4 regions of the Sphingomonas oryzagri genome follow, and region 3 is predicted to be linked to each of the others. Evidence: predicted binding sites of a transcription regulator. Region 3 holds the regulator's gene; each other region holds the start of a gene.

Region 1 (8,766 bases), 730 kb from region 3:
GTCGGCGCCATCGCTCCATCGGGCGGTGCGCGATCTCGGAGAGATTGGCCGACACTCGCTATTCGCCAGTCACGGGCGCGGCGTTCAGCTCACGCCGGCGGGGCACCGTCTCGTCCGCGGTGTGCGCCTTGCGGCGACGGAGATTTCCGCTGGCATTGGTGAGGTTTGCGGCGAGCAGGAGGCAATCGACGGCGTCATCGTCGGCGCCATGCCGCTCGCCAGGGCACGCGTCCTGCCCGAAGCGATAGCGCAGTTCCTCAACGGACGCCCGCGATCGAGCCTGCGCGTCGTGGAGGGATCGTGGCGGGAGTTGGTGGAGCCGCTGATCGACGGGGTGATCGATTTTATGATCGGCGCGCTCCGCGAGGAGATACCGCCGGATCTCGAACAACGTATGCTGCTCCGCGACGAGTTGATCGTCGTCGGACGAGCCGGACATCCACTGGCCGGAAAAGATCCGACGATTGCCGAACTCTCTGGCTACGAGTGGGTCGTGCCTGCCGTCGGGGCACCGCTCAGAAGCCAGTGGACCGCCCTTTTCGACGAGGTCGGTCACCCACCGGCGCCGGTTGAATGCGGTTCCATCATGGTGATCCGCGGCATTCTTGCTGGCACCGATTTGCTGACCTTGCTTTCGCCGGGCCAAGTGTCGGTCGAGATCGAGAGCGGTCTGCTGTCGCGCATCGGGAAGCCAGTGGCTCATGGCGTGCGAACGGTCGGCATCACCTGTCGGCGAGGATGGCGCCCGACCTCGGTTCAACGCCGATTCATGGACTGCCTTGAGCAGGTCGCATCAGAGAAGATTCCGGAAAACCTATCAGCCGCCCCTGTTCCGATTGGGCGCTGAAGGCGGCTCGCGGCTACCTGCGCGGATGAATATCGGCAGCATTGCGGTGATCGGCTTTGGAGAGGCCGCCCAGGCGTTCGTCGTGGGCATGCCGGGAAAGCTCATCTCCTACGACCGGAAGATTGAGACAGTGCATGAGCGCGCCGACAAGCTGGCCGATGGACAGCGGCTTGGCGTGACGATGGCCGGGTCGAACGGGGAGGCCGTCGCGGAGGCCGGTGTCATCCTTTCGCTTGTGACCGCGGATCAGGCTGAGCAGGCGGCCCGCGCGACGGCTGCCTCGCTTCGTCCGGGCGCCTTCTACTTCGACATGAACTCGGTTGCCCCCGACACCAAGCGGCTTTCTGCCGAAGTGGTCGAGAACCAGGGCGGCCTCTACGTTGACGTAGCGGTCATGGCGCCTGTCCACCCCGGCAGGCGCGCGGTGCCTCTGCTTGTCAGCGGGCCGCATGCCCAGGAGGGCGCGCGCCAGCTGCGTGAGGTCGGTTTCGATATGGTTCGCGTCATCGGGGACACGGTGGGCGCGGCCAGCGCGGTAAAGATGATCCGGTCGATCATGGTCAAGGGGATCGAGGCGCTCAGCGCCGAATGCGCGATGGCCGCCAAGCTGTCCGGCGTGCTCGACGAGGTGATTTCCTCGCTCGACACGAGCTGGCCTAGCGCCGACTGGGTCGCGCGCTTCGACTATAATCTGGATCGTATGCTCGTTCACGGCCTCCGCCGTTCCGAGGAGATGGACGAGGTGGTAAAGACCATCGAAGGCCTCGGCATGCGCGCGCCGATGTCGCGCGGCACCGCGGAGCGGCAGCGCGAGATCGGCGGGTTTCGACTGGCACCGCCCCAAGGTCTCGATTCCAAGCTCGAGCAGCTCGGCACTCTCCTCTCCCATCGCGACAACGGGTGAACCGAATGAGTCTCATCATTGACTGTCATGGCCATTACACGACGGCACCCACGCAACATGATGCCTGGCGCGAAAAGCAGATTGCCGCCTGGAAGGCCGGCGAGCCGGCGCCGCCTTATCCCGAGATCACGGACGACGAGATTCGCGAGACGGTCGAGGCGAACCAGCTCAGGCTGCTGCGAGAGCGCGGCGCCGACATGACGATCTTCAGCCCGAGGGCGTCGACGATGGCTCCCCACCTCGGCGACGAGCGGGTGGCAACAGCATGGGCGCAGGCATCGAACGACCTGATCGCGAGGGTGTGCCGGCTATATCCGGAGAGCTTCGTCGGCGTCTGCATGCTGCCGCAAAGCCCCAAGGCAGACATGACGGGATCGATCGCCGAACTCGAGCGGTGCGTGAACCAGCTCGGATTTGTCGGTTGCAATCTCAACCCCGATCCCGGCGGCGGCCATTTCTCGTTTCCGCCCCTGACAGACCGGTTCTGGTATCCTTTTTACGAGAAGATGGTGGAACTCGACGTGCCGGCGATGATCCATGTCTCGGGCAGCTGCAACCCCGGGCTTCATGCAACCGGGGCATATTATATCGCAGCGGACACCATCGCCTTCATGCAGTTGATCGAGGGCGACCTGTTCAAGGATTTCCCGACCCTTCGCTTCATTATCCCGCACGGCGGCGGCGCGGTGCCCTATCATTGGGGGCGATATCGCGGGCTCGCGGATATGCTGAAACAGCCAAGCCTCGATGAGCACCTAATGAACAACGTGTTCTTCGACACCTGTGTTTATCATCAGCCCGGCATCGATCTTCTGGCGGAGGTCATCGAAACCAAGAACATATTGTTCGGATCAGAGATGGTCGGCGCAGTTCGAGGGATCGATCCGCACACGGGTCACTATTTCGACGACACCAAGCGATATGTGGACATGCTCCCCATTACCGAGCAGCAGCGCCACGCAATTCTCGAGGGCAATGCGAGGATCGTCTATCCGCGCCTGGATGCCCTGCTGACGGCTCGCGGACTGTGAGCGCGGAGCAACTCTCCTTCATAAAGCGGGGCCTCGATATCTTGGCACCCGCTCGGCCCCCGCTCTTGGGCGTGTGCGATTGCGTATCTGGTTATGGGGTAGCCAAAGTCTGGCTACCCCTTCCCCGCGTCCCGCTTAGAAGTTGAACCCGGCCGACACGCCAAAGGTTCGCGGGTCACCGATGCTCACCTTGCCTTTGTTGTAGGTGGTTCCACCGATGGTCTTGCCATAGCGCGATTAGACGCGACGGATGGATGACCTATGACGGCATCCGGCCCGTCGGGGTTGGCTTCCCGTCGCGCCTCCTCTACCGAGCCTCATGGCTGCCATCGCAAAGATCACCGCATTCCCCGACCGGCTGTTCAAGGCGCGGTACTGGAGCTTGCCGGACAGCAAGAGGGTGTGGGTTTACGTCTCCGACGAGGTCACGCCGCATATGATCGCGGTCGATCTCGCGGATCCCGATCCCCATCTGGAACCCGTCATCGCCCGAATGAAGGAAAGCCTTCTTCCGTTCCGCAACGCGCGCGAGCGACGGGCGGGCAGGATCGGACGCTTTCTGGTGTCCGAAATCGGCGCCTGATCCGCGTACGCAACAGCTTTGAGGGTCAGAACAAGGTCGCGGGCGCGTCGGGTGCCGGCTTTGGCATCTTCTTCTTCACCCAAAGCTCATCGGTGCGGGTGATCTCGATCAGGTCATCGGGAAAGCAGCGCTTCTGGAATGCGACGGTGTCCTCGAAGCTGCCGTGAAGCCAGTGATCATATTCCTCCGGCACCAGCAGCACGGGCATCCGGCTATGGATCGGCCGTATCGCCTCGTTGCACTCGGTCATGGCACCGGAATAGACCGGCCCCCAGCCATATTGGTGATCGTCAGTCCATAGGCCAGCCCAGGCGAAGATCGGCTGGCCCTTCACATTGAACCAGGTGCGGGTCATCGACCCTTTCGGACCCTCGGCCTCGGCGAAGCCAGTCAGAGGGATCAGGCAACGCCCGCGCGGATTGACCGCATGCCGCTTCCACATCCCTTTCTCGAGGTCGGCGATATTGTTGACCGCCTTCGGTTTGGCTGTGGGAGCCATGGTTTTCAAGCGGACCGGGAAGTCCCAGGTCATCGATTGCATGATGCGTTCGCCGCCCTCCTCGCGGACGACCATGCCGGTACCGCCAGGAAAGACTTCCGCGCCGGCGTTCGACGCCAGGGGATTGCGAACATTGAAGTGCGCCGCGACCGCATCCGGGCCCAAGCGCTCGGTGTATAAGTTGCACATCGCGCGAGGATGACATGGAAGCCGGCGGCCGCCAATGCGGACATCGGCGTCCGCATCTCGACCGGCTTGCCCGTCAGGCGTCGGGCCAGATCTCGTCCGGATAGAAACTGTCGTCCCATTCCGGCGAGCGTCCGGCTGTTTGCGCAGGCCGCGATGGAGGAATGACGGGATCCTCGCCCGAGAAGCTCACCCGGATCAGCGCCCCGCCCTTCTCCGGCGCCTGGAACACCGCCCGGATCTCCTCGCCGAGCCGGATCTTCGATCCGATCCACCCACACCGTTCGGCGCTCAGATAGCCGATCTGGATGCCCCGTGCGCTGAACACGGCGACGGCCGACGGGTCATGCTTGTTCTTCGGTTCGGGAGCGAGCTGGATCGCTTCGCCCGCCGCGCACAGCGCGATCTCGAACAACCGGTTGCCGCCGTCCGCGTTGGGGTGGATGCCGCCGACGACGGACAAGGTCATATCGGGCCGGGCCATGACACGCGCTATGCCATGGCAGGACGATGCGCGCGAGGAACCTCTCCCCACGATCGTCGTTCTGCTTCCCGAGGACCGGACCTTTTGCCCCCCCGCTCTCCGGCCTCACGAATAAAGCGCCTCGTAGCCACCCGCCCCGGCTAAGAGGCGCCTTTTATTTCAGATACTTGCTATGGCCGAAGGTTGATCGTTAACCCTTGCGGGTGTAGATCTACGGCCAGGGCAAATGGGTCGCACGCCCCCGCCGGCTTTCCCGCCTGGCGGGGGCGGTTCCATTTTAGAGCAAAGCGAATTGCCGCTCGGTCGCGGGCGGTGCCACACCGCTCCCCCATAGATCGTCGGTATGATCGACCTTCATCCGCTCGGCCGCGAAGGGCGGCCGGAACTGGAAGCGGATGACGTCCTCGATCCCGCCGTGCAGCCACTGATCATATTCGTCGCGCTCGAGCAGCACCGGCATGCGATCGTTTGTCGGTGGGATGGCGGCATTGGCCTCCATCGTCATGCCAGCATAGACGGGCCCGAATTCAGGCGTTTTCCGGCAGAAGCCCGCCCATGTAAGGATGGGCTCTCCATGGACCGAAAACCAGGTGCGGGTCTTGGCGCGCGGCACGCCCTCCGGGTTCGCGAAATGGGTGAGGACGACTAGGCAACGGTAGCGGGTGTCGACGACCATCGTGTCCCACATCGAATTCGTGAGATCGGCGACCAACCCGATCCGGCCCGCCTCCTCGCCGCGCAACCGGGCTTCGCGTGTCAGGCGCGGAAAGCCCCAGTCCATTCTCCGCAGGATCCGCCGTCCCTTGCTTTCGAGGACGACGAGACCGGGCAGGCCCTCCCTGGTCTCCTCGGGCACGAGGAGACCAGCCGCCGGCTCGGCATCGAAATGCCGGGCGATATCGGCGATGCTGGCGCGGACGGTGTGCAGCCTCGACATGGCGTCCTCGGTTGCAGAACGATTCGATGCGGCCTCTCTAACATGGAACATAATTAGAACAAAGATACTGACGTCCATCTTGACTCTGGCGCCGGATCGATACGAACAAAGAGGGAACGATTCACCCCTGATCCGAGTCTTTTTCCATCGTCATGCGCGAGCCCCCTGCCCTTGCCCAGCTGCGTGCGCAGATCGCCGAGATCGAAGGCGTCGCCGCGCGCCATGCGCATCTGGCCTTTGGCGTGGAGGCGATCGACGCACTCCTGCCGGGCAGCGGCATCGCGGCAGGCGCGCTCCATGAGGTCGCCGGCAGCCGAGAGCTTGCCGATGACGCCGCCGCCACCGTCTTCCTCGCCGGCATCCTCTCGCGATTCGAGGGCCCGGTCTTCTGGTGCCTCAGATATCGCGACCTGTTCGCGCCCGCGCTCCATCTCGCCGGCTTGCATCCCGATCGCGTGATCTTCGTGGAAACGGCCAGCGACACCCATGTGCTGACCGCGATGGAGGAATGCCTGCGGCATCCGGGCCTCGCCGGCGTCGTCGGCGAACTCGGCAAGGTCGGTCTCACATCCTCGCGTCGCCTGCAGCTTGCAGCCGAAACGTCGGGCACACCTGCCTTCCTGTTCCGGCGCGCGAGCGATCCCGACAAGCGGACCGAGGGGAGTGCTGCCGTTACCCGTTGGCGGGTCCGCGCCGCGCCCAGCGAACAGCTCGGCATCCCGAGCCTCGGCCGGCCGCGCTGGGAGCTTGCGCTCGAGCGCGCCCGTGGCGGTGATCCCCATCTCTGGATCGTGGAGGGGTGCGATGCGCAGGGTCGTATCGCTCTTCCTGCCCAGCTGGCCGACAGACCGGCTGCGCAGGATGGCCGCCAAGCCGCCTGAGGCCTCGGCCCCGCTCGTCACAGCGCTGCCCGACCACGGCCGCCGCGTCATCGCGGCGGTCGATGCGGCGGCGCGCCAGCTCGGCATCCAGCCCGGCATGACGGTCACGCGAGCCCGTGCCTTCGCGCCGAACCTGGCGATCGTCGATGCCGATCCCGACGACGATCTCGAAGGCTTGAAGCGGCTCGCGCTGTGGGCGGGACGCCGATACTCGCCGCTGGTTGCCCCCGATCCGCCCGACGGCATCTGGATCGACATTACCGGCTGCGCGCACCGCTACGGCGGCGAGGAGCCGCTGCTCAAGGATATCCTGCGCCGCGTCGCGGCGTCCGGCACCACCATTCAGCTCGCGGTCGCCGATACAGCCGGCTGCGCGCACGCGGTTGCGCACCACGTGCCTTCGGGACGGCCGACGATCATCGCACCAGGCAAAGCGCACGCAGCGCTCTCGATCCTGCCGGTCTCGGCGCTCCGGATCGAGGCCGGCGTCGCCGAAGAGCTGCGCCGCATGGGCTTCGAGCGGATCGAGCAACTGATTGCGGCACCCCGCGCTCCGCTCGCCAAGCGTTTCGGCCGTCAGCTCTTCAAGCGGCTCGACCAGGCGCTCGGACAGATCCCCGAACCGATCGAGCCGATCTTTCCGCCCACCGTTCCGCGCGTCCGGCGCAGCCTGCTCGAGCCGATCGGGACGGCCGAGGCCTTCGGTCAGGTGATCGCCGACCTCGTCGGTGACCTCATTCCCCTGCTGGTCGGCGCCGGCATCGGCGTGCGCCAGCTCGACCTGCTGTTCGAGCGGGTCGACGGACAGTATCAGGTGATCCGCGTCGGCACCGCCTCCCCGGTCCGGGATGCCGCCCATCTTGCCAAGCTGCTCGCCCAGAAGATCGACACGATCGATCCCGGCATGGGCGTCGAGGCGATGACCCTCATCGCAGCGCTGGTGGAACCGATGGGTCCGACCCAGAGGACGGGCCTCATCGACAGCGGTCGGCGCGGACCGGATCTTGCTGCCCTGGTCGACGCACTCGCCAACCGCTTTGGTCCTGACCGGCTCTACCGGACACAACCGAACGCAAGCACCATGCCAGAGCGCGCGATCGGTATCGTCCCTCCACTCTCGCCTGCCGGTGATGCCGGCTGGGATGATGATTCGCCCCGGCCGGCGCGCATGATCGTCCCGCCCGAGCCGATCGAAGTGATTGCGGCGCTGCCCGACCATCCCCCGGCAATGTTCGTGTGGCGCGGCAAGCGCAACCGCGTGGCCCAGGCAGACGGCCCGAAGCGCCTCCATGGCGAATGGTGGCGTGAGGCCGGGCACGAGGCTGACATGCCATTTGCGGTTCGCGATTATTATCAGGTCGAGACGATAAGCGGCGGACGCTACTGGATCTTCCGCCTGGGCGACGGCGAGCGCTCGACGACCGGGCCGATGAAGTGGTTCATCCACGGCGCGTTCGCGTGACCGCCTTGCCAGTTGATCCGGGCGACGGCGCATGAGCGAAGATCCGCTCGAAGGCGCCCGCTATGTCGAGCTGCAGGTCACGACCCACTTCAGTTTCCTGCGCGGCGCCTCCTCGCCTGCCGAATTGCTCTCGGCTGCCGCTTTGCTTGAACTCCCCGCGGTCGGAATCGTCGATCGCAACACGCTGGGCGGCTTGGTCCGCGCCTGGGACGCGCAGAAGGTCACCGGCGTCCGCGCGATCGTCGGCTGCCGGATCGATCTCGTCTGCGGCACGTCGATCCTGGTCTATCCTACCGACATGGCGGCCTATGCCCGGCTCTGCCGTCTGCTCAGCATCGGCAAGGGACGTGGCGGCAAGGGCGCCTGCCATCTCCACTGGTCCGACCTCGACGACTGGGCGGAGGGGCTGATCGGCATCCTCGTCCCCGATCGGGCCGATGCGGAGACCGACCAGGCGCTGGCCCGGCTTGTGCGCGCGTTCGGGGCGCGCGCCTACATGGCGCTCTCGATCCGGCGCCGGCCGAAGGATGCCGTCCGCCTGCGCGATCTCGCCATCCAGGCCGCCGCCGCCGGCGTTCCGACGGTCGCAACCGGTGATGTCCTCTATCACAGCCCCGACCGCCGGCTGCTCCAGGATGTGGTGAGCTGCATCCGCGAGAAATGCACGATGGACACGCTCGGCCGGCGCCGCGAGCGCTTCGCCGATCGGCATCTCAAAGCCGCCGACGAAATGGAGCGCCTCTTCGCCCGCTATCTCGGCGACACCGCGCCGGTCGCGCGCAGCGTCGAGATCGCCCGGGCCTGCCCGCTCGATCTCGGCCAGCTCACCTACACCTATCCGGACGAAATTGGGGCGAGCGGCCTCACGCCGCAGCAAGAACTGGAGCGACTGACCGAGGAGAAGGCGCCGCAGCGCTATCCGGACGGCGTACCGGAGAATGTCCAGAGCCAG
Region 2 (5,577 bases), on a different contig from region 3:
CTGGCGGCCTCAAGCTCGCCGCCACGCTGGTGGTCGACGGCATCGAAGCGCTGGCCGGCACGACGGCGGCAGCGGCCTGATGCGGCTTTTCGGGCGCCTTGCCGGCAATACGCCTCCGACGCTGCCGGCAGGCGCCCGAGCCTACGTCGACGGCTTCGGCCCGCTACGCGATCGCTTCTGCGTTCGGGCTAAGCGGCCGGAGGAGGATGGTATCGGAGCGCTGGTCCGTGGTGACTTCTCCACGGCATCCGGGGCGCAAATGTATGCGGCGTGGTGCAACCGGGAAGGGGCGCTCAACTGGAACGTCAACGGCGTAGGAATGCCCGTTTGAGCCAATAGAAATGTTTTACACCGCAGCGCTAACCTATTGATCTCCAATAGACGATTTTGGCGATGTTTTACACGAGAACGCGCAGATTTCAGCTATTCATGTCAGCTTGGAAGGCTAGCGGGGTTGTCGCATCATTCGAAGTCGTAACCGCTCCATCATGGCAGGGGGAACGTGAAGCGTGGTGCGCTTCTTTTTCAGCGCTCGATTATGATGATAGAACCACGCGACCATGTCGGCTCCGTTCTCAAAGGACGGCAACGGAGCATCGGCCTGTGACGGAGCCGGCCGGCCGGGAACGATCAGCACGTCGTCGCGCGATTGGCAGCATCGGCAGCGAAATCGGCGACGGGCGGCTTCGAGTTCAATAGGCCATCCTCTCTGTTCGAATTGACGCCAGATGCCGGCATCGATCTGCTCGGCGCGGGCGCACGCGTAACACCAGAGCCGGAGGTCGTAGCCGGCAGAGCAGATGTCCTTGAGCGTCGCGAATCGTGGCACCTGTAAAGCGTGTCAGGTGGAATCCTACATTGCCAGATCGTTGCCACCGCTACCCTAAGCCATTGATTTACATAAGGCGCATTCGAGGCGTCTGTGTGGCAATAGCCATTGAATTAATTCAAGATTTTGTGTCCACGGCGAAAACACGGGTTCGAGTCCCGTTGGGGTCACCAATTTAATAAAATCAAGCACTTAGCCTCCTTCCGGGGGGCTTTGTCGCGCGTGTTTGTCTCACACTTTTTTGGGTGGAGAGGGGCACAATAGCACCGATTCCACGGCGGCGCGGTTCAACGGATCGGTAGCGTCATCTGCCTTGCGTCGTTCGTCGGCGGCTCGGGTTCGCCAAGGCGGGCGACGATCAGCGCCGCCATCGTATCGGCTGCCCTTTCAACGAGAGAAGGGTTGGCGGCCGTCAGGGCCAGCCTCGCCCATATCGGGCTATCGGCGAGGATTTCGGCAATGCGTGCAGGTTCGATTCGGTCCATGCATCAATGAGAACATAAACAGAACCCGGTCGCAATTACACTTGGCGCTTGCTCTCTTGCCGCCGATGGGTTTCCGCGTTCGGCAAAGAGGGCGCATGTGTATCCAAGTCATCGATAAGAGGCTTTACAATGCACCTGCCAATGCGCTAATTACTTCGGACGGCAACGCCGTTTTATTTCAACAATTATGGAGTGTAATATCGAAAAGGAACAGAAGTTTGGCAAGCTACAAAACTTATATTGAGCTACATTGTAAAGATTGCGGGTATGATAGTCTGAACCCTGGAACTTGGCGTGAGCAAATCGCTGCATGTCCCGCAACCAATTGTAATCTGCATTCAGTAAGAGCGGTTCCCCGACATTGTATGAGGGGTGGGCAGATCGACCCTGCTGCCATCGCAGCCGTTATCGCCAAACTCGAAGCGATAGATCGAAGGAGGGCAGAAGAGGGCCGATAACCCTCGATTTGGCGTTGATTCGCCACCAGATGCGCACAGCCAAGGCATGTAGGGTATCCTAACCCGTCTCGTGCCTTCGCTGTGCGCTTTTGTAGGCAATTTGCCACCAACCTGCGAACGTCCGGATATGGTGGGTTGCGGGCGGGCAGGTTTTGGACGCGAGAAGTCGGGAGCTGACGCTCGGTTAAATGACTGCGATGCGCGGCTGGATACGCTCAGCCACCGCCGCCAGCACCTCTCGATCCCCTGTCGCCAAGGTCAGATAGCTGAGCGCGTGTTCGTAATAGACCCGCAGCGATGTCTCGTTGAACATCAGGACTCCTTCTACGAAATCCTCGCCATCGACATGAGCGGGTAGCGAGAGACATCCATCTGCGTCTTGTCCCAATGCCTCCGCAATTTCGCGGAGCATGGCGCGGAACGGAGTTGTGTAGTTGAAACTATTTAACACCCAGAAGACGAGTTCCCAGCCGCCTTGCGGATCAGCTTTGATCTCCAGTGGGGCGCGGACCTCGATCATCGGAAGCATGATGGCGGCTGTCAGGAGCCGCGTCCAGACGTTGAAACGGCGCCAACTGGGGCGACAACGGCCCGGCAGATTTTCCGCCCGAAACCCGTCAGGCCGCTTCCCGCGCGATTCGATTCGGCAGAGGCACCGGATCGGCATGGGATGGTGGAAAACGGCTGGACTGCTTTTGGAAATTGCTTGCCGCTTCTTTGCCGGTTCCCAAGGTGATCTCGATCGACTTCCTCTAGACGCGGCTATGAAACAGCAGGTAGAGTCCGAATGCCGTCAAGACCGCGCCGAGAAGCTACGAATATCACCAAAAGTTTCTGGTCTTTTGAGGAATCTGACCCCGTAACCTGAACGGCGAGACCGCTATTGATACATTCGACGGTTGCATATTGAACCCGCGAAATACCTTTCAAAGCCCTGTTGGCTTCACTGAGAACTGGTTCTTCGATCACTCTCCCATCTACCGTTATTCCACTAAGATATGCTTCCGCTTTTGCCGGCATTGTTAGCGAAACAGAATATCGCCCGATCCCTGCCCCGCAGTCCGTGGCGAAGGACTGAATGATATCGCTCTGAATAGGACCGGCATGCTTGTGGCTAGGGGCGGGCGGATATTTCTCTCCCGATAACAGCGAGAACGATACAACGGCGAGTAAAACTTTATGGAACATCGTTCCGCCCTGCGCTTGTCAGCGGAGCGTGATAAAGGAGCGAGGTTGCGTCGGCAATCAGCGAAATGCAAACGCGGCGTTCACGACCGCCTTTGGGGCGATAGCCGAACGGCTCAAGTGGCTATCGCTGGCGAATTGTGGCGGCCTGTTGCGCACGACGACTACGAGAACGCAAATACGCCCCACTCCACGCGATGGCGAGCGCTAAGATCATCCAGTAGGGCGAAAGATGCATAGAGGCGATCGCTGGGAGCAGCATCATTCCGACGATTAGGGTCGCGACGCCAATTCGCTCCATCACCGTGGTGCTTAACTTCATGGCTCTCCCGCTCGTTCCGATGACCGATTTGAGGTATCATGATCGTTTACGGCGATGGCTGCAATTGGGGCGAATGCGGTCAGCCCTATATCAATCATCCACAGTTGGAACATAACGCAAACTGATACCCATTGCGCCCGATCGTTGGCGCTGGCATTGATGCCTATGCGGTTCGGCAAAATCCAAACCGTGAGGCGTGGAAACCTCTTTGCCACAAGGTCCGGTCGAGTTTTCTCGGCCGGGTGGCATGCGCGTATGTCCAGCCGGTTCGCCGGTAAAGGTGCATGCGCCTTGTCCTTGTGCAGGGTTTCCAACGCCCGGCTCGCAGCCGGGAACGCCTCCTACAGGGACAGGGGGCGGCATGACGATACGAACAAAGCATGTGGTGGCCTTGACGGTGGCGGGTGCCCTGTCAGCCTGTGCGACGCCTGTAACGCCTCGCTACTCTGTCGGAACGGACAACGTGGTCGCGCTCCGCGACCTTCACGCTACAGGCATCAGCGTGGGCGCCTTCGAGGAACCTGCACAGGACGATGTGAAGTGCCGCGGTATCGGCCTCATGCGGATGCAGGACGGGCTTACCCATGCCCAGTATGTCGAGAAGGCCCTTGCCGACGAGTTGAAGGTAGCGGGCGCCTATGCGCCGCCACCGGGCAGGGTAATGGTCAGCGGGCGCCTGCTGCGCATCGATTCCAGTTCTGGCCTCGGTAGCGAAAACGGGCGGTGGTCGATGACGATCATGCTTACGTCCAGCAACGGCACCACGTTGACCATATCGAACGATTACACGTTCAGGGCAGGCTTTGCCGCCACCGCAGCGTGCAACAACGTTGCGCAGGCCTATGTACCTGCCGTGCAGGACATCATCGGCAAGGCGCTGGCCTCGCCCGACTTCCGAAATCTCATTCGATAGCGTCGGCACCACGCCGCAATCCAACGGGAGCAAAGCACATGCTCATTGTCGTTATCGTAGCCTTCGTCATCATCGGCGGCATCATCATGGGCATCATGCAATCCGAGGTACAGCAAGGGCATACGCAGGCCCTTGCCACGATCGACGGCTTCAACCCTGCTGTTAGGTTCGACGGGGGATTCGGCCCTAGCCTTGCACTCGATCCCGCTTCCAACCGCTTTGCGATTATGCGGGGCGCCAGCGTCAAGGTCTTCACCTTCGACCAGCTTGTCGCGGTCGAGATCGAGCGTAACGGCGGCTTGCTGACGCGCACCAATCGGGGGAGCCAAGCGAAGGGTGCGATCGTCGGTGGCGTGCTGCTTGGGCCTGCGGGCCTCCTTGTCGGTGGCCTGTCGGGATCGAAGACGACCACGGACCTCGTGAAGCGCCTATCACTCAAGGTCTTCACCAACGACCTTGTGCAGCCCGTCCATGAGATCGTGTTCTTCAAGGATGGACAGGGTAAGGAGCCGAACTCCATGTTCGTTCGGCGGGCGGCAGAACGCCTTGATGAATGGCATGGGCGCTTCCGCACCATCCTCGCGATGCAGGCAGCAGCGACGCCAGCCACGCAGCCCGAGCCTGTCGGCAAAGAGCAACCTGCGCCGATCGATACCCTGCCCGCCACACCGTCAATGCCGAAGGCGGGTTGGATGAGCAGGACGTTCGGTGCCTGACGCGCCGCCACCATCAAAGGTTTGGGCGATCAAAATTGATGCCAACTAGCACGCGATCGCCCAGCGAACCGGTTGAACGTATACCGTTCTATGGCCCGATGGAGACCAAAGTCGCGGTATGGCGCGGGCGGAAGGCCTCAAAATGCAATGATGCTTAGTGAGTGTTCTTCAGCCAAAGAGCGAGGTGCCAAAGCCGGTTTTCTAAAGCATGAGCGGGAGCGACGGACTATTGCATAGGCCTTTGGCTTGTTGCACTAATCAAGTTATGGCTATTCCACCTCCTCCCGAAGCCCTTACCGCCGCTGCAATCGCTGCTCCCGTCGTCAAGGAAGCAATGGACGGCTTTGGAAAGACACTTGCCAAGCAAGTAGGGCGTTTTGCCCGATCTTTCGTTGATAGAGCGGTGGTAGACCAGCGGGCGGTCATCGTAAGGTCTGTCAAATCATAGACTATGCCTTCGGGCGCAAGACGGAAGGTAAGGCGCTGTTCGTAAGCCTGACCCCGTTCGGTGAGCGCCTTGCGCATCAAGGACCTCGCAATGCGTTGGACCACCAGCGCCCCCACGATAAGACCGACGACGGCGAACTCCACCGACAGCCCGGCGTCCAGCCATGAACCCGACGCCCATGCCCCCACCGGAACGCCTACGGCCAACATAAAGATGAGGAG
Region 3 (8,766 bases):
GCCGTTGCCGTCGCCGCGAACGGCGCGGCCAGCGGTGGTAGCAACGCGGCGGCCGTGCCGGCTGGCAACGACGGCGGCATCAACCCGCTCGGCTCGCAGGCGGTGAAGGACGCGATCCACCGCGCGTTGAAGACCGGCCAGACCCAGCGCTGGTCCGACGCGGGCCTCGCCGGCTATGCCGTCCCCAGCCCGACCGCCGACGCGCGTGGCTGCCGTACCGTCCGCTACACGATCGACCAGCAGCCAGAGCGGACCTTCCCGATCATCACCGCCTGCGACGCGGGGTAGCGCCGTGCTCGGCCGCGCGACGGGGAGCATGACGCTTCGGGAGGCAACGGACGGGGATGCCGGCCGGATCGCCGCGGTGCATGTTGCCTCGTGGCGCGAAACCTACGCCGGTCTGATGCCGGACGAGATGCTTTCGATCATCGACGTGGATGCGCGCACAACCATGTGGAGCCGGGTTCTCGCCGATCCGCAGGCGGCGGGTTGCGTGGGCCTTTTCGTGGCGGAGGATCAGGGAAACCTGATCGGCTTCGGCGCATGCGGCCTGCAGCGTGACGAGGCGTTGGCCGAAGCGGGCTTCAGCAGCGAAATCGGCGCGCTGTACGTGCTACGCTCCCATCACGGGCGCGGCGTGGGGCGCTTGCTGATGGCGGCGATGGCGCGGAGGTTATTACTCCAGGCGCATCAGGCGGTGAGCCTCTGGGTGCTTCGCGAGAATGTCGCCGCGCGTGCCTTCTACACTGCGCTGGAGGCTGAACTCATAAGCGAACGCGTGGACGGGCAGAGCGGCGCGACGCTCGTCGAAATCGCTTATGGCTGGCGCGACCTGTCGCGCCTGCTTCGCTGAAGGCGATCCCCGATCAACCGCGTGCCACCCAGCCGTTCCGGCCAAAGCTCTTCCAAACCCCGTTCCACTCAATAGCGGCGCAGAAGCCCCGCCAGCTTGCCCTGCACGCGCACCTGCCCGGACTGGTAACGCTGCGGCGAGTAAGCGTGGTTGGCCGGATCGAGCCGGATCATCTGGCCTTCGCGGCGGAAATATTTGAGCGTCGCCTCGGCCTCGTCGACCAGCGCGACCACGATCTCGCCGTCGCGGGCGGTCTCTGTGCGGCGGATGAGGGCATAGTCGCCGTCGAGGATACCGGCCTCGATCATCGAGTCGCCCGACACTTCCAGCGCATAATGTTCGCCCGGCCCGAGCAGCGCTGCGGGGACGGGGAGCGTCGCCTGACCCTCCAGCGCCTCGATCGGAACGCCGGCGGCGATGCGACCATGAAGCGGTAGCTCGATCACGCTGTCGTTGGCGGCGGTCGGGATCTTGGGTGCTACCGAAGCCGGCGCGGGAGGGCTGGCCGCCGCCGCAGGCTTGGCCGGGATCACCCGCTCGGGCATCCGTAACACTTCCAGCGCACGTGCCCGGTTGGGCAGGCGGCGAATGAAGTCGCGTTCCTCCAGCGCCCGGATCAGGCGGTGCACGCCGGATTTCGACTTGAGGTCCAGCGCCTCCTTCATTTCCTCGAACGAGGGCGACACGCCGCTTTCGGCGAGGCGATCGTGGATGAAGAGGAGCAGTTCGTGTTGCTTGCGCGTCAGCATCGCCAATTCCTGTCTGGAACGGATGGCGAACGTGTAGGAAACCGAAACGAACCTGTCAATGCCCTCCAGCGTCGCGGAGATCGAGCATTTCCACCGATTCCCCGATCGCGGCCGGCGGAACATGCGGGGGACGAACGATCAACCCGTCCGCCGCCGCCAGCGCCATCAGCGCGGCCGAATCCTGCCCGTCGGGCGCGAAGGCGAGGCCGTTTTCGATACGCGCGCGCAGATAATCCTGGCGCTGGCCGTTGGCGGGCAGGGCCGCGCCCAATGTAACGGTACGGGGGCGGGGCAACGGATCGGCCGCGCCGCCCAGTTGCGCGATCAGCGGCAGCAGGAACAGGCAGGCGGTGACGTAGCTCGACACCGGATTGCCGGGCAGGCCGAGCACGATCGCGCCGTCCAGCGTACCGGCGAGCAGCGGCTTGCCCGGCCGCATCGCGACCCGCCAGAAATCGAGCCGTGCGCCGGCTTTCTCGAGCGCGGGGCGGACGAGATCGCGGTCGCCCACGGAGACGCCGCCGGTTGTCACGATGATGTCGGCCTGCGCGGCTGCGGTGCGGAAGGCGGCGGCGATCCGGTCGAGATCGTCGGGCACGATGCCCTGATCGCGCACCTCCGCCGGCCGGCCGGCGAGCAGCGCGGCGAGCATCGGTGCGTTGGAGGCGGGCAGGTTCGCGCCGGGTGTCGGCTGGCCCAGCGGCACCAGCTCGTCGCCGGTCGAGATCAGCGCGACGCGAGGGCGGCGGCGGACGGTGACGGTAGCATGGCCGCCGATGCCGGCGAGAGCGACATGCCGGCCGTCGATCTTCCGACCCTCGGCGATCAAGATTGTTTCGCTTTTGAAGTCAGTGCCTTGTGGGCGGATGTTGCCACCAACTCGGCGCGGCCCTTCGCCGTTCATAGTGAGCCGGTCGCCCGCGCGTTCCGCCTCTTCCTGCACCAGCACGCAGTCGGCGCCGTCCGGCACGGGGGCGCCGGTGAAGATCCGCGCGGCCTCGCCGGTGCCGAGCGGGCGATCCAGCCCGCCTCCGGCCGCGCTTTCGCCGATCACCGTCCACGGGCCGGGCCGTTCGGCGTAGCGGATCGCATAACCGTCCATCGCGGAGAGGTCGCGGCTCGGCTGATCGCGGAGCGCGAGCACGTTTCCGGCGGTCCAGCGGCCGACCGCATCGACCAGCGGCACCGTTTCGACCGGGAGGGGGGCGGCAAGCGCGAGCAGCCGCGCCTGCGCCTCCGCCACCGGCAAGAGGCTCATGCCCGCCAGTCGCCGGAGCGCCCGCCCGATTTGGCGAGCAGCCGCACCTCGCCGATCACCATCCCGCGATCGAGCGCCTTGGCCATGTCGTAGATGGTGAGCAATGCGACGGAAACCGCTGACATCGCTTCCATTTCTACGCCTGTGTTATGTGTGGTGCGCACGGTCGCCGTCGCGATCACCCCGTCGTCGCCGGCATAGAGATCGAGCGTCACGCCGGAAATCGGCAGCGGGTGGCAGAGCGGGATCAGATCCGCCGTGCGCTTCGCCGCCATGATGCCAGCGACGCGTGCGACCGCCAGCACGTCGCCCTTCTTCACCGCGCCGTCGCGGATAGCCGTCGCGGCTTGCCGAGACATGGCGATGCGCCCGGTCGCGGTCGCCTCGCGCGCAGTGGCGGGCTTGGCCGAGACATCGACCATGCGGGCGGCGCCCTGATCGTCGAGATGGGTGAGGCGGCTCATGCCCCGGTCAGCAATGCGCGCGTCGCGAGAGCGACGTCGGCCTGCCGCATCAGCGTCTCCCCGACGAGGAAGCGGTGGACGCCCGCCGCCGCCAGCCGATCGAGATCCGCCTTGGCCGTGAGGCCACTTTCGGCAACAATTTGCGTGCCTTGCGGCATGAGTTTCGCAAGGGATTCGGTCCGTCCGAGATCGACCGAGAAGTCGCGCAGGTCGCGATTGTTGACGCCGATCAACCGCGAGCGGAGGCGGAGCGCGCGCTCCAGCTCGGCCTCGTCATGGATTTCCACCAGCGCGTCCATGCCGTGGTCGATCGCGGCAGCCTCGATCTCGGCCATCGCGCCGTCGTCGAGCGCGGCGACGATGATCAGGATCGCGTCCGCGCCGATCGCGCGCGCCTCGGCGACCTGCCAGGGATCGACCATGAAATCCTTGCGGATCGCCGGCAGCGCGCAGGCCGCGCGCGCTGCGACCAGATACGCCTCGTCGCCCTGGAAGAAGGGCTTGTCGGTGAGTACCGAGAGGCAGGCAGCGCCACCGGTCTCGTAATCGCGAGCGTGGGCGGGCGGATCGAAATCGGCCCGGATCAGCCCCTTGGAAGGCGATGCTTTCTTGATCTCTGCGATCAGTGCATGGCCGGTTTCGGCCTTGCGCGACAGCGCCGCCGCGAAGCCACGCGGAGCCTGCTGGGCGCGCGCGGTCGCCTCGATCGCGGAGAGCGGGGCTTCGGCCTTGCGGCGCGCCACTTCGGCGCGCGTGGTGTCTAGGATCTTGTCGAGCACGGTTCCCATCAGAAGGCGATCCAGCGCTGGAGCAGGGCTTCGGCCGATCCGTCGTCGATCGCGGCACCGGCGATGTCGGCACCCTCCTGCCAATCGGTGGTGCGGCCCGCGACGATCAGCGCGGCGGACGCGTTGAGCAGCACCGCATCGCGATACGGCCCGGTTTCGCCCTGGAGAAGTCGCGCCAGCGCCGCGGCGTTGTAAGCGGCGTCGCCACCCCGGATCGCGGTGAGCGGGTGCGGCTCGACGCCGACATCGCCGGGCACGACATGCTCCTCGCGCCAAAGATCGGGGCCACCGCAGTCGCCCAAGCGGATGATGCGGCTGCCGCCCGCGATCGAAAGCTCGTCCAGTCCCTCGTCACCGGCCACGATCATCGCGCTCTCGGTGCCGAGCAGATCGAGCGCGCGCGCGACGGTGCCGAGATAGTCGGTGCGCGCAACGCCCATCAACTGGCGGGTGACGCGCGCCGGATTGCAGAGCGGGCCGACGATGTTGAATATCGTCCGCCGCCCGATCGCCTTGCGCACCTTCGCCAGCCGGCCGAGCGCGGGATGATGGGTCTGCGCGAAGAGGAAGCACAAACCCAGTTCTTCCAGGGACTCCTGCGCGGTCGCTGCGGCACGATCGAGGTTCAGGCCCAGCGCCTCCAGCGTGTCGGCGGCGCCCGCCTTGGAGGAGGCGGCGCGGTTGCCGTGCTTGGCCACGGGCACGCCGGCGGCCGCCACCACGATCGAGACGGCGGTCGAGATGTTGAGGCTGTGCGCGCCGTCGCCGCCGGTGCCGCAGACGTCGATCGCCCCGGCCGGGGCCGTCACTTCGACCATGCGCTCGCGCAGCGCGCGGGCGGCGGCGGCGATCTCGGTGGCGGTCTCGTCGCGCATCGTCAGGCCGGTGAGGAAGGCGGCGATCGCCTCTTCCGGCACCCGGCCGTCGAGGATGTCGGCGAAGGCGGCCTCGGCAGTCTCGAACTCGAGCGGGGTGGCGGGATCGGGGAGCAGCGCGACGATGCTCATGCGACTTCACGCTCCGTCACCGATATGCCGGCCAACCGCATGAAATTGGCCAGCATGGCATGGCCATGCTCGGTCGCGATGCTCTCCGGGTGGAACTGCACGCCGTGGATCGGCAGGCTTTCGTGGCGGAAGCCCATGATCGTGCCGTCCTCGCTGCGCGCATTGACGATCAGCGCGGACGGAAGATCGCCCTCCTCGACGATCAGCGAGTGGTAGCGCGTCGCGGTGAAGGGCGAGGGCAGACCCTCGAACAACCCGGTGCCGTCATGGACGACGCGGCTGGTCTTGCCGTGCATCAGCTGGCGCGCGCGGGCCACGGTGCCGCCGAAGCTCTGCCCGATCGCCTGGTGGCCGAGGCAGACGCCCAGCAGCGGCCTGCCGGCCTCCGCGCAGGCGGCGACCAGATCGAGGCTGATCCCGGCTTCGTTGGGGGTGCAGGGGCCGGGCGAGATGAGGAAGGCCTCCGCCCCGCTCGACATCGCCTGGCCGACGCCGATCGCGTCGTTGCGTACCACCTCGACGGCGGCGCCGAGCTCCTGGAGGTAATGAACCAGGTTCCAGGTGAAGCTGTCGTAATTGTCGAGCACGAGGATCATGATCGCGACTTAGCGCGGTGGGGCGTCGGTGCAAGAAACTAAAATCCTCTCGGAGCAAAGCTCGGAGAGGGGAAGAGGTCAGCCCTGATCCTGATAGGCGAGCTGGAGGATGCCCCAGTGTCGGCCGTCGACATGGATGGAGGCGATCACCTGCTTGAGCAGGATCACCCCGCCCGATGCCACGGGCCGGCGATAGGCCTTGATCAGGAAGGGCTGGGTCGTCTTGCACTGCCGACGCGTCGTCTCGTCGGTGAACATCTGCTGGTGGCGGCTATATTCCTCGTTCCACGCCCGATCGGCGCGTTCGGGCATCGACCGTTCCGGCATGGCGACCGCGCCGAACGCGTTGCGATCCGATACGGAGAGGCCGAAGAAACCGGGCAGCGCACGCGCCGCTTCCTGATGCGGGCGCGCGGCCGGCACCACGAACGGCACCACCGGATGATTGTATTTCTGCGGATAGCTGGCTGCGATCGGCCGGTAATCCTCGCTCATCACCTCCGCCAGCGTCACCTGGCCATCAGCGATCGCGCCTTCGATCCTGGCCGAGATGTCGGCCGCCATGCCGGTGGCGAAGCGGATGTAGGGCGAATCGGGAATATCGACGTCGCTCTCGGCGATATACTGGAGCAGCACGTTGGTGTCGTCCGACACGCTGCTCAGCAGCTTGCTGAGCTGGTTGAGATCGGTCGCGTTCTCGCTGCTGGTGTCGCCCAGCGCATCGATGCCGTGGCGCACGCCCGAAACCGCGCCGACCACCGATTCCATCGATCGCGCGACCGCGTCGGCATTGTCGCTGAGGCCCATCATCAGCCCGCCAACCTCGGCGGTCATCGCCTCGATCTGGCGGGTGCCGGTGTGCGCGGCGCGCGCCTTGTCGACGCCGCTCTCGATGCGATGGAGCATCACGTCGGCCTCATTGGTCAGGCCTTTCACCGCCTGGTCGATCTTCTGCGTGGCCGATGCCGTTTCCAGCGCGAGCTTCTTCACCTCCTGCGCAACCACCGCGAAGCCGCGGCCGGCATCGCCCGCGCGCGCCGCCTCGATCGTGGCGTTGAGGGCGAGGAGGTTGACCTGGCTGGTGATGCGGCTGATCGCCTCCGTCACCTGCGCGACCGACGCCAGCGCGGCGTTGAAGCTGCCGAGGCCGGCGTGGATCTGGCTGACCTGATCGATCAGTTCGACGACGTTGGCGTTGGCGGCGGACAGGCGGCGGGTCGATGCGTCGATCACCGTGGTGGCGGCCGATGCCTTCTCCTTGGCTTCGCGCGCGGCGAGGCCGACGGCCTGCTGGTCGCGCTCCAGCCGATCGGTATCGAGGCCGATCCGCTCGACCGTCGCGGCCTGTTCGGTCACCCGCTCGGCGAGCGCGGCGATGTTCGCCTGCAGATCGAGCGTGCGGATACCGAGGTCGCCGGACAGCTTGGCCGCCCGGCGCACGGTGTTCGCGAGTTGGGTCGGGCCACTGTCCATGAACATGGCGCCGGTTCTGCGATGGTTACGACTAAAGGATGGTTAAGTTTGAGCCCGGTTTGCGGCGGGACGAGTTACTGTCCAAATCCCGCGTCCGCCGCCCGTGCCTCCGCCTCCCGCGCGGCGGCGAGGAGGGCGCCGGCCTTGGCCTCGCATTCGCGCTGTTCGGAAGCGGGATCGCTGTCCGCGACGATGCCGGCGCCAGCCTGGACGTGCATCACGCCGTCCTTCACCACCGCCGTGCGCAGTACGATGCAGCTGTCCATCGATCCGTCGGGCGAGAAATAGCCGACGCCGCCGGCATAGGCGCCGCGCGTCTCCGGCTCCAGCTCGGCGATGATCTCGCAGGCGCGGACCTTGGGCGCGCCCGAGACGGTGCCCGCCGGGAAACCGCCGAGCAGCGCGTCGATCGCATCCTTCTTCGGGTCGAGCCGGCCCGTCACGTTCGAGACGATGTGCATGACGTGGCTGTAGAGTTCGACCGTATAGCTCTCGGTCACCGTCACCGTACCCGCCGCCGCCACCCGGCCGACATCGTTGCGGCCGAGATCGAGCAGCATCAGATGCTCGGCGCGCTCCTTGGGATCGGCGAGCAGCTCCTCGCGGCGCGCGGCGTCCTCGGCGTCGGTCCTGCCACGGGGACGGGTGCCGGCGATCGGGCGGATCGTGACCTCGCCGTCGCGGGCGCGGACGAGGATTTCGGGGCTGGAGCCGATCAGCGCGAAGCCCGGCAGATCGAGGAAATAGAGGAAGGGCGAGGGGTTCACCCGCCTGAGCGCCCGGTAGAGATCGAAGGGCGGCAGCGGGAAGGGGCGCGTGAAGCGCTGCGCCAGCACCACCTGGAAGATGTCCCCGGCGGCGATATACTCCTTCGCGGTGGCGACCATCTCGCCATAGCGGCCGGCCGGGAGATTGGGCGTCAGGCCGCCATCCTGGGGCACGGCAGCGAGGCGGGAGGAGGCCGGCACCGCCTGCGCCAGCCGCGCCTGCGCCGCCTCGATCCGCTCCACCGCCTGCCCGACGGTGCCGCCCGCATCAGGCCACACCGGGGCGACCCAGAAGAGTTCGTCGGTCAGGCGATCGAACAGCAGGATCAGGCTCGGCCGCACGAACAGCATGTCGGGCAGGTCGAGCGGATTGGGGGCGGGGCGGGGCAGATCCTCGACCAGTCCGACCGTCTCGTAGGCGAAATAGCCGACGAGGCAGGCGAGCGCCTTGGGCAGACCCTCAGGCACGTCCATCCGACACCGCCCGACCAGCGCGCGCAGCGCCGCGAGGCTGTCGCCCTCGCACGGGCCGAACGCCTCGCGGTCGGTCAGCCAGTGCGGATTGATCGCGGCGTCGCGGCCGTGCGCGCGGAACACGAGGTCCGGCGCCAGCCCGATCATCGAGTGGCGGCCACGCGTGCGCCCGCCCTCGACCGATTCGAGCAGATAGTCGCCGCGACCCGGCTCGATCAGCTTGAGCGCGGCGGAAACCGGCGTCTCGGTGTCGGCGATCTGCCGCCGCCAGACGAGCGCCGGGCGACCGGAGGCCAGCGCCTCGGCGGCGCGCCGATCGGCGGCGCTATCGCTCACG
Region 4 (8,766 bases), on a different contig from region 3:
GACTCCGCCCGTCAGCTTGAACGTCGCCATAGCGCGCCGCAACAGGTCGGCCTCCGATGGCGTGAAGCCGGCGCACTCGATTGCGACGCGCATCGCCTGCTCTTGAAAAAGCGGGACGCCGAGCGTCTTCTTGAGCACCCGCTCCAGCTCGGGGCGTGGATAGGAAACAGGCTCCAGCCCGTCACGACGGCGCAAATAGGGATGGACCATGTCGCCCTGGATCGGACCCGGCCGAACGATCGCGACCTGCACCACGAGATCGTAGAAGGTCTTGGGCTTCGTCCTTGGCAGCATCGCCATCTGTGCGCGGGATTCGATCTGGAAAACGCCGAGGGTGTCGGCTTTGCGGATCATCCGATAGGTCGCGGGATCTTCGTCGGGGATGGTGGCGAGATCGAGCGCAATCCCCTTGGCCTCCGCCAGCAGCTCGAACGACCGGCGCATACAGGACAGCATCCCCAGCGCCAGCACATCGACCTTCATGAAGCCGAGCAGGTCGATATCGTCCTTGTCCCACTCAATCACCTGACGGTCTTCCATCGCCGCCGGTTCGATCGGCACCATTTCGTCCAGCCGATCCCGCGTCAGCACGAAGCCGCCCGGATGCTGCGAGAGGTGGCGAGGCGTGTTGAGCAGCAGGCGTGCCAGCTCCAGCGTCAGCGCCAGCCGACGATCGCCCAGATCGAGGTTCAACTCCTCGGCGTGCTTCTCCTCGACACCCTCGCGCGACCATCCCCACACCTGCGAGGCAAGCCCGGCGGTCATGTCCTCGCTCAGTCCGAGCGCCTTGCCGACATCGCGGATCGCGCCACGCGCCCGGAAACGCTGCACGGTCGAGACGATGGCGGCATTGCGTCGGCCATACGTCTCATAAATCCACTGAATCACTTCCTCGCGGCGCTGATGCTCGAAATCCACATCGATATCGGGTGGTTCGCGTCGTTCGGCAGAGACGAACCGCTCGAACAGCAATTCCGATTTGACCGGATCGATCGAGGTGATGCCGAGGCAGTAGCAGACCGCGCTATTCGCCGCCGATCCACGCCCTTGGCACAGGATGCCCCTCGACCGCGCGAACCGCACGATCGAATGGACCGTCAGGAAATAGGGCGCATAGTCCAGCTCAGCGATGAGCTTCAGTTCATGCGTGAGCTGCGCGCGCACCCGGCCTTCGATGCCGTCGGGATAGCGCTCCGGCGCCTTTTCCCACGTCAGCCGTTCCAGCTCCTCTTGTGGCGTGCGGCCGGGCGTCTGGATTTCGTCGGGATACTGATATCGAAGCTCGCCTATGCCGAAGGTGCAGCGGTCCAGAATCTCGACGCTCCGCGCAACCGGGCGCGTGTCGCCCAGGAGGCGGCCAAACAGCCGCTCCATCTCCGCCGCGTCCTTCAGATGGCGATCGGCGAAACGCTCGCGTCGATCGCCCAGCTCGTCGATCGTGCACCCTTCCCGGATGCAGGTCACGACGTCCTGCAAGAGGCGGCGGTCGGGCGCGTGATAGAGGACATCGCCCGTCGCGACCGTCGCCACCCGCGCTCGTGCTGCCATTGCGCTCAGATCGCGCAAGCGCACCGCATCGCCCGGACGCCTACGAATGGTCAGGGCGCAATAGGAGCGATCGCCGAAGATGCGAGCGGCGTGGGAAAGCGCGGTCTGCGTTACGACATCGGGCCGATCCGGCAGAAGGATGCCGATCAGCCCCTCATGCCATTCCTCCACATCGGTCCAATCGAGGTGGCAGGCTGCCTTTCCTGCCCTCTCCTTGCCGACCGTCAGCAGGCGGCAGAGGCGGCCATAAGCCGCTCGATCGGCCGGATAGACGAGGAGGCCAGTGCCGTCGGCCAGATCGAGGCGGCATCCTGGGATCGCCCGAACCCCTGTCGTCTTCTCCGCGTCCCACGCCCGCACGACGCCGGCGACCGAATTGCGGTCGGCGATGCCGAGAGCCGGCAGCTCCAGCATCGCGGCGGCGGCAAACAGCTCTTCGCAAGACGACGCTCCACGCAGGAAGCTGAAGTGCGTCGTGACCTGAAGCTCGGCATAGCCCGTCATGCGAAGGCGCCGTGGATGAACCAGCGCATCGGGCCGGTGGCCGCGCGCTCACCATCACCGAGACGAAACAGCCAGTAGCGACCGCCGCCCTCGACCTCGACCTGGAAATAGTCCCGCGTGCTGTAGGGAAGCCGCGCTTCCACGCCGCTATCGAGCCACCATTCGCCATGCAGGCGCTCAGGCCCCTCCCCTTGGACGACAGCATGACGTTGGCGCCGCCAGACGAACATGCGGGGTGGATTATCGGGCAGCATCGCGATCACGTCGATCGGCTCCGGCGGTTCGATCAAGCGGCCGGGACGCGGCAAATCGTCCGCCCAGCGCCGACCCTGCGCGGCTGCCAGCGCCGGCACCAGCTCGATCGTCCGCTCAGGCGCCGCCGCCGCACGCGGGGAGACACGATAGAGGCTGTGATGGCCGAAGCGGTTTGCCAGCGCGTCGACCACGGCGCCGAGATCGGGCTCGCGGCGCCCGTCGCGGGCTAGATCACGCTGGCTCGCACCGAGCCGATCGGTGAGCGAGGCGACGAGCATCATCGCTTCGACGCCCAGGCCTGGATCGATCGTCTCGATCTTCGGGGCTAGGAGCTTGACGATGTGACCAGCGTCGCGGGTTGGGCGTGCGGTCCCGACGCGGCGTGCTTCGACCTGCCCGTCGACACGGTGAAAGTAGAGATCGAGCCGGCGCGCGCCATGTCCGATGCGGGTCAGCTCGCGCGCGAGATCGTCAGCGAGATCCCCGATCACCTGCGCGAACGCATCGGCGGTGCCGATCGGTTCGAGAAGGCTGCGCCGCGCTCGCGGCACCTCGTTAGGGAAGATCGGTTCGATCGGCTCGCGCGCCATGCCCAGCGCCTGATCGAGACGGGCATAGAGCGAGCGGCCGAACCGCTTGGCGAGCGGACCACGGGGTTGGTCGAGCAACTGCTCAACCCTCTCGAAACCGAGCTTTCGCAAGCCCTCGACGATCCCAGCGTCGAGCCTCAGCGATGCGATCGGCAGCAGCGCCATCGCCCGGCGCTGGTCGCCGGGATCGATCACGATGGGCCGGCCGGCGGGAACGTGGCGCGCGACCGCGTGCGCGCAGCCTGGCGTATCGGCAACGGCAAGCTGGACCGTCAGGCCGGCCGCAGCGACACGGCGATGAAGCCGCTTCAGGAGCGGCACCTCGCCATCGAACAGGCTTTGACAGCCCGTGATGTCGAGCCAGATGCCATCGGGCGGATCGGGCGCAACGAACGGCGAGAAATGCCGCCCAGCCCAGAGAGCCAGCCGCTTGAGGCCGTCGAGATCGTCCTGGCGATCGGCATCGACGACCGCAAGATCGGGAACGAGCGAGCGGGCCTTGGTGACGGTCATCCCTGGCCGAAGGCCAAGCGCACGCGCGGCCGCATCGACCGCGGCCAGCACCTTGCGGCCATGATCGGGATGCGCCGTGACGAGCGGCAGGGTGCGGTCGGGGAGCGCCGCCTCAGACGGCGATGCGCCGCTCTTCCTGCGCAGCCGGTCGGTCGACCAGGCGGGCAGGTAGAGCGAGACGACCCTGCGCATCGCAGGCCTCCAGCAACCAAGTTCGCGGCTCACGCCCACGCGCGCGTTCGAGAGCCACCCTCCACCGCGCCCGCGCCAGCGCCGGGATGTCGAGCCGTTCGCTCGGCGCCGCCTGCACGCGCCAGCGGGTGAAGGCGGCCGATCCTTGCCCCTGCACGGCGGGGTCCGATGCACGGCGAAGCACAAACGCAGTCACCCCGGACGACTCCGCCGCAAGCTGGAGACGCTTGGAGGCTGTCGTGCCGATCTTGCCGATCTCGCCGACGACGCCCGCCAGCCCCGGCTGGCGCAAGCACTCCTCCATCGCGATGAGCACATTGGTATCGCTGCCCGCCTCGACCCAGATCACACGGTCGGGATGAAGTCCGACGAGATCGAGCGCCGGAGCGAACAGGTCGCGCCAGCGCAGGCACCAGAAGACCGGGCCGTCCAGCCGGGCAAGGACGCCGGCAAGGAAGATCGTAGCGGCCGCTTCGTCGCACAGCGCGCGGCTGCCGGCGATCTCATGCAAAGCGCCCGTCGCCAATCCCGCGCCCGGCAGATAATCGTCGATATCCGCGATACCGAAGGGCAGCGCATCGTGACGCGGTCCGACATGCTCGATGCCGGCGACGCGCGCGCGCAGTTCCTCGATGACGGCCTCATGCCTCATTCGTCCCAAGACTCGGATCAGTGTGAATCGTTCCTCCTTTGTTCTCCTCGATGGGGGCGGGAGTCAAGCCGGCCGCGCGTCTATTTGTTCTAATTTTGTTCTATGTTAGATTGGGCGCCGGTCGAGTCTCAGCGAGAGGTTTGCACGATGTCGAGGCTGCACACGGTTCGCGCGAGCGTTGCCGACATCGCGCGGCATTTCGACGCCGAAGCCCCGTCCGACCTGATCGTGCCTGATGAGACCAAGGAAGGGCTCCCCGGACTCGTCATCATCGAAAGGGAGGGCCGTCGCTTCTTGCGGTCGATGGATTGGGGCTTTCCGCGTTCCACTGAGGAAAGCAGGGCGCGCGATGAGCCGCCCGGTCGCGTCGGCATGGTCGCCGATCTGACCAACCCGATGTGGAGCAAGCTCGTCGTCGACCCACGCTATCGCTGCCTGATCGTCCTTACCCACTTCGCCAACCCGCTCGGGGTGCCGCGCATGAAGACCCGCGCATGGTTCTCGGTGCGTGGCGAGCCCATCCTGGCATGGGCAGGGTTCTGCCGGACGCTTCCGGACTTCGGACCCGTCTATGCCGGCATGACGATGGATGCGAACACCGCGATCCCGCCGACCAACGACCGGATGCCCGCGCTGCTCGATCGGCACGAATATGATCGCTGGCTGACCTGCTCGATCAAGGACGTCATCTGGTTTCAGAGACGCCTCCCCTTCGACGCCGAGCGCATGAAGGTGGACTATACCGAAGACCTCTGGAACAGCGGCGCCGCCCCGCCCGCGACGGAGTGGCAATTCGCGCTGCTCTAGTCGAGCTTGAGCGCCGGACGACCGAAATGATCGCGGATCACCTCGCGCAAAGCATCGAGCGCGAGACCCTCCCCCTTGATGAGATGGAACACCTGTTTCGCTTCGGCGAACCGTCCCTCGCCGGCGAACAGGGCGGCGGATCGAGCGACGATCTTGGCCTCGGTCATCGCCGCCATCGTGCCCTTGCAGTTCTTGCCGCCCAGACTGAACCACAAATCGGAAAAGCTCTGGTTGAGACCTCCGATCGGATCGTTGCCCGACGCGAGAGCGTGGTCGGCGCCATGCAGTCCGGCGCCGATGATGTATCCGAGGATACGGGCCGGCGTGCGCGGCGTGGTTGATGCCTCGACGCAGTTCGATCGATTGAGGCTGCAAAAGGAAGGGTGATGCTTGACGAACCCCAGCTCCAGGCAGCCGCTCAGCGGAATGTCGCCGTCGATCATGACCTCGACCACGATGTCTCGGCGTCGATACCAATCGCCGGCGACGGTCTGGAGCGGGCCGTCATCGACCGCCGGATCATATGGGACCAAGCCGAGAGCCGACCAGTCTGCGGGCTTGTCCGTCAACAGGAAGCGCGCGGTCTGAAGTCCGTACTTGATCGGTTCGACCCACATCAACGAACGAGTGCCTATCAGCGGCAGCCAATCGAAGGCGAACTCGACGCTTCCATAGCGTGCGCCGTCCCCCCAAGTGTTCGGACTAACCCAGACCACCCTGCGCCGGGTCGTGGCGAGGCAGCCCTCTCCGACAAGGCCGGGAGCGATTGTAACATCCTCGATGATCCGGCGGGCCAGTGTGACGTGCGTGACGTGCTGGACGCGATCGAGGGGCGACCAACGCGGATCGAACGGCTTGGGCGGGGCGGCCAATTTGCCACCGAACGGAGACCAGACAGGCATGGCGCCGTTGTGATGGCTTGCCGCCCCCCGTCAACCAGAGCGGCCGCATCGGGGACTCGGCGAGGTGATGCCGCCATGTTAGCTTTCGCCCATGTGTAATCTCTACACCGAGCGCAAAAGCACCGCCGAAGTCGCCGCCCATTTCGGCGTCGACGATCCGATGGACACCAATGCCGGCGAGGAGGTCTATCCCGGCGCACCTGGCCTGGTGGTGCGCGAGGAGGAGGGTCGGCGCGTTCTCCAATCGATGTCATGGGGCTGGCCTGTGCGGCTGAAGTTCATGAAGCCCGATTCGAAACCGAAGGCGATCAACAACTGCGCGGACATCCGCAAATCAATGTGGATCGGCTTCGCGCGCAAGACGCAATGGCGCTGCCTCATCCCTCTCACCGCCTTTGCCGAGGCCGAAGGTCCCAAGGGCGCGATGACCCGGACGTGGTTCACGCTCAAGGATCAGCCCATCTTTGCGTGGGCAGGCCTCTGGCGGCCGAGCGATGAATGGGGCCCGGTCTATTCCGGCGTCATGACCAACGCCAACGCAGCGATCGCCCCGGTCCATGACCGGATGCCGGTGCTGCTCATGCCGCACGAATACGAGCAGTGGCTCCACGGCAGCTTCGACGAGGCTCTGGCCTTTCAGGAGCGGGTATTCCCTGACGAGCTGATCGAGATCACCCGGACGACGGAGCTGTGGTCGCGGACAAGCAAGGCTGCCGAGGCCCAAGCGACCCTGGCACTCTGACGCCTTGACCAACCTTCACATCACCGTCGCGACCGCCGCCGAGCAGGCCAATATCTGGAAGGACTACGTGCTTCCGGTCGGCACCACGCTCTTGGCGGTCGCCTGCGGCTACATACCGGCGAGCCATCTCGCCCGGCGCGGAACCAAGGAATTACTCGCGCGGGACGAGAAGGCGCGACGCGATTCAGAGGCGAGAGCCGCGCGGCTCGGCTTCGTCAAACTCACCATCCTCGTGAATACGATCCTGACCTATCATCAGCAGGTCGAGCAGATGATCGCCAAGGCCGACACAGACGGCAACGGTGACATGGGAATTGCCGACCGCCTGTCGATCTTCCCAGGACTGGATCGCGACCCCGCCATCACCTTCGCAGCCGACGAGCTGGAAGTGTTCATCGCCGCGAAGCGTGCCGACTATGTCGATGACCTCGTGCTGCTATCTCGGCGTTACAGCGCCGTCCTGACCAATCTGGACCAGTTCGGCCGGCTCAAGACCGAGCTGCACTATGAGGCGGCAAAACGAGGCGTGACGAGCCGCGACATCAACCTCGTCAGCACCACCCGCCTCCATCTGACGCCGAGCGACGCCAACTACTTCCGCGTCAAGATCGACGAGCTGGAGCAGTTCGCCCGTCCAATGCGCAAGCTTCTTACCGAGACGGCGGACTTCGCCACGAAGGTCGCCGAACAGTATGAGCCGATCACCAAGGCCTATCTCGGCGCGGATGCCACGATCGGCTTCTCGCTTCCCGATCGCGAAGCTGCGAATCCATGAATCCCGAACATCAGCGCTGGGCCGAGGCGCTGCAGATCGAACGGCAGCACGGCGATGCAGCGCCGGACATCATCGCGTCGCGCGTGCAAGAGCTGGCCCTCGCCGGCGACGAAGCTGGCGTGCAACGCTGGATTGGCATCGCAACCCGATATGACTTGCTTCATCAGGATGACGGCGAGAGGCACTGACGCCTTGGCCGCGCGCCCCTCGCTCTAGAAACAGCCGCCCGCCCGCTGTAGGGCGTCGCCATGCAAAGACCGAAGTCCAAATGGCGGGCCGATCGCGGCGCGCGTGCGCTTAAAACCGTCAGCAGCATCGAGGCCTCGATCGCCCGGCTCGGCGCTGAGGATTTGCTCGATCTGCATGACATCTTCGCAGGCGATCCGGGGTCGCCCCTCGACACGATGGCCGTGGCCGAGATGCGAAAGCGCGAGCTGGCGATACCCTGATTGTCGCTGCCGAAACCCGGCCGCGCGTCCTCAATCGAACAGGCTGTGGAGGAAGCCCCGGCGCTTGCCGCGATGGCCGCCACCATGACCACCGCCATGTTCTTCCCGGCTACCATGACCGCCGAAGAAGTCGCCGCCGAAGCCCTGCGACGTGGGAGCGGATGCGGGCTGATCGGCCATGCTGCGCTCGATGATCTTGTCGAGTTCACCCCGATCAAGCCAAACGCCCCGGCATTGCGGGCAATAGTCGATTTCGATCCCCTGCCGTTCGCTCATCACGAGGTCGACCTGACAGTGCGGGCACAACATGCCGCCTTTCCTGGTTTCGTCGGTCATCATCCTTCTCCTTCCATTCTGGTCTAGTTCAGTTCCGCTCGACGATCAGTCGAGGCCGTGGGGAAGCCGCTGCGACTTCGGGAGCTTCTGAAGATCGGCGCGGGTCGCCAAGGCGCAGCTCGTCGTCGACCCGCACCGCGCGTCTTTGGCGATCGCGCGCTGGAGCCGCTTCGCAGCATCGCAGTTCATGCCTGGCGATCGCAGAAGCACCACCGATGCGCGAGGCTTGCCCTGTCCGAGATCGGCCAGGGTATGTTCGGTGTCGGCCCAGCTCCGATGCACGCCGCTCCATTTGGCGCCGTCGGCTTCGGGTTCGACGAAATAGATCGGATGGGTCGCAGGCAGCCCCTGCACGCCGGACTGCCAGCCCGGACCGCTCGGTAGCCGGCATTGAGGCGCTGCGCTTGCCGATGTCGCCCAGGCGGGCGCGACCAGCGCAAGCCCGATGCACGCGATACGCTTCATCATATCCTGTCCTTCCACGCTTCTGCGCGGCCGTGG

The links. The regulator LexA, encoded in region 3, represses DNA repair genes until DNA is damaged. The targets are predictions, from matches to a motif close to GTTCCNCNCTTGTTCT.
Region 1: QGN17_RS11080 (ImuA family protein) is a predicted target of LexA. The motif match lies at 5,574-5,589, and genes of this name have one in related genera.
Region 2: QGN17_RS17470 (DUF6771 family protein) is a predicted target of LexA. The motif match lies at 1,324-1,339, and genes of this name have one in related genera.
Region 4: QGN17_RS16085 (ImuA family protein) is a predicted target of LexA. The motif match lies at 4,284-4,299, and genes of this name have one in related genera.

Annotation. Positions count from the first base shown of each region.
Region 1 is NZ_JARYGZ010000001.1:2,288,746-2,297,511, forward strand. It holds gene QGN17_RS11045 (LysR family transcriptional regulator) at 1-847, shown strand, start outside; gene QGN17_RS11050 (DUF1932 domain-containing protein) at 873-1,751, shown strand; gene QGN17_RS11055 (amidohydrolase family protein) at 1,757-2,782, shown strand; gene QGN17_RS11060 (hypothetical protein) at 3,102-3,365, shown strand; gene QGN17_RS11065 (SOS response-associated peptidase) at 3,391-4,053, opposite strand; gene QGN17_RS11070 (HIRAN domain-containing protein) at 4,127-4,534, opposite strand; gene QGN17_RS11075 (SOS response-associated peptidase family protein) at 4,812-5,471, opposite strand; gene QGN17_RS11080 (ImuA family protein) at 5,624-6,352, shown strand; gene QGN17_RS11085 (DUF6504 family protein) at 6,276-7,814, shown strand; gene QGN17_RS11090 (error-prone DNA polymerase) at 7,846-8,766, shown strand, end outside.
Region 2 is NZ_JARYGZ010000003.1:103,413-108,989, reverse strand. It holds gene QGN17_RS17480 (hypothetical protein) at 1-80, shown strand, start outside; gene QGN17_RS17475 (hypothetical protein) at 446-829, opposite strand; gene QGN17_RS17470 (DUF6771 family protein) at 1,117-1,314, opposite strand; gene QGN17_RS17465 (hypothetical protein) at 1,957-2,301, opposite strand; gene QGN17_RS17460 (hypothetical protein) at 3,641-4,192, shown strand; gene QGN17_RS17455 (hypothetical protein) at 4,231-4,908, shown strand; gene QGN17_RS17450 (hypothetical protein) at 5,167-5,577, opposite strand, start outside.
Region 3 is NZ_JARYGZ010000001.1:1,557,323-1,566,088, reverse strand. It holds gene QGN17_RS07620 (hypothetical protein) at 1-288, shown strand, start outside; gene QGN17_RS07615 (GNAT family N-acetyltransferase) at 293-853, shown strand; gene lexA (transcriptional repressor LexA) at 922-1,602, opposite strand; gene QGN17_RS07605 (molybdopterin molybdotransferase MoeA) at 1,658-2,860, opposite strand; gene moaC (cyclic pyranopterin monophosphate synthase MoaC) at 2,857-3,324, opposite strand; gene trpC (indole-3-glycerol phosphate synthase TrpC) at 3,321-4,112, opposite strand; gene trpD (anthranilate phosphoribosyltransferase) at 4,112-5,119, opposite strand; gene QGN17_RS07585 (anthranilate synthase component II) at 5,116-5,715, opposite strand; gene QGN17_RS07580 (methyl-accepting chemotaxis protein) at 5,794-7,188, opposite strand; gene trpE (anthranilate synthase component I) at 7,263-8,765, opposite strand.
Region 4 is NZ_JARYGZ010000002.1:410,666-419,431, forward strand. It holds gene QGN17_RS16075 (error-prone DNA polymerase) at 1-2,052, opposite strand, end outside; gene QGN17_RS16080 (Y-family DNA polymerase) at 2,049-3,602, opposite strand; gene QGN17_RS16085 (ImuA family protein) at 3,523-4,254, opposite strand; gene QGN17_RS16090 (SOS response-associated peptidase family protein) at 4,402-5,061, shown strand; gene QGN17_RS16095 (hypothetical protein) at 5,058-5,933, opposite strand; gene QGN17_RS16100 (SOS response-associated peptidase) at 6,055-6,705, shown strand; gene QGN17_RS16105 (hypothetical protein) at 6,773-7,480, shown strand; gene QGN17_RS16110 (DUF6961 family protein) at 7,477-7,668, shown strand; gene QGN17_RS16115 (hypothetical protein) at 7,729-7,929, shown strand; gene QGN17_RS16120 (TFIIB-type zinc ribbon-containing protein) at 7,960-8,265, opposite strand; gene QGN17_RS16125 (hypothetical protein) at 8,311-8,766, opposite strand, start outside.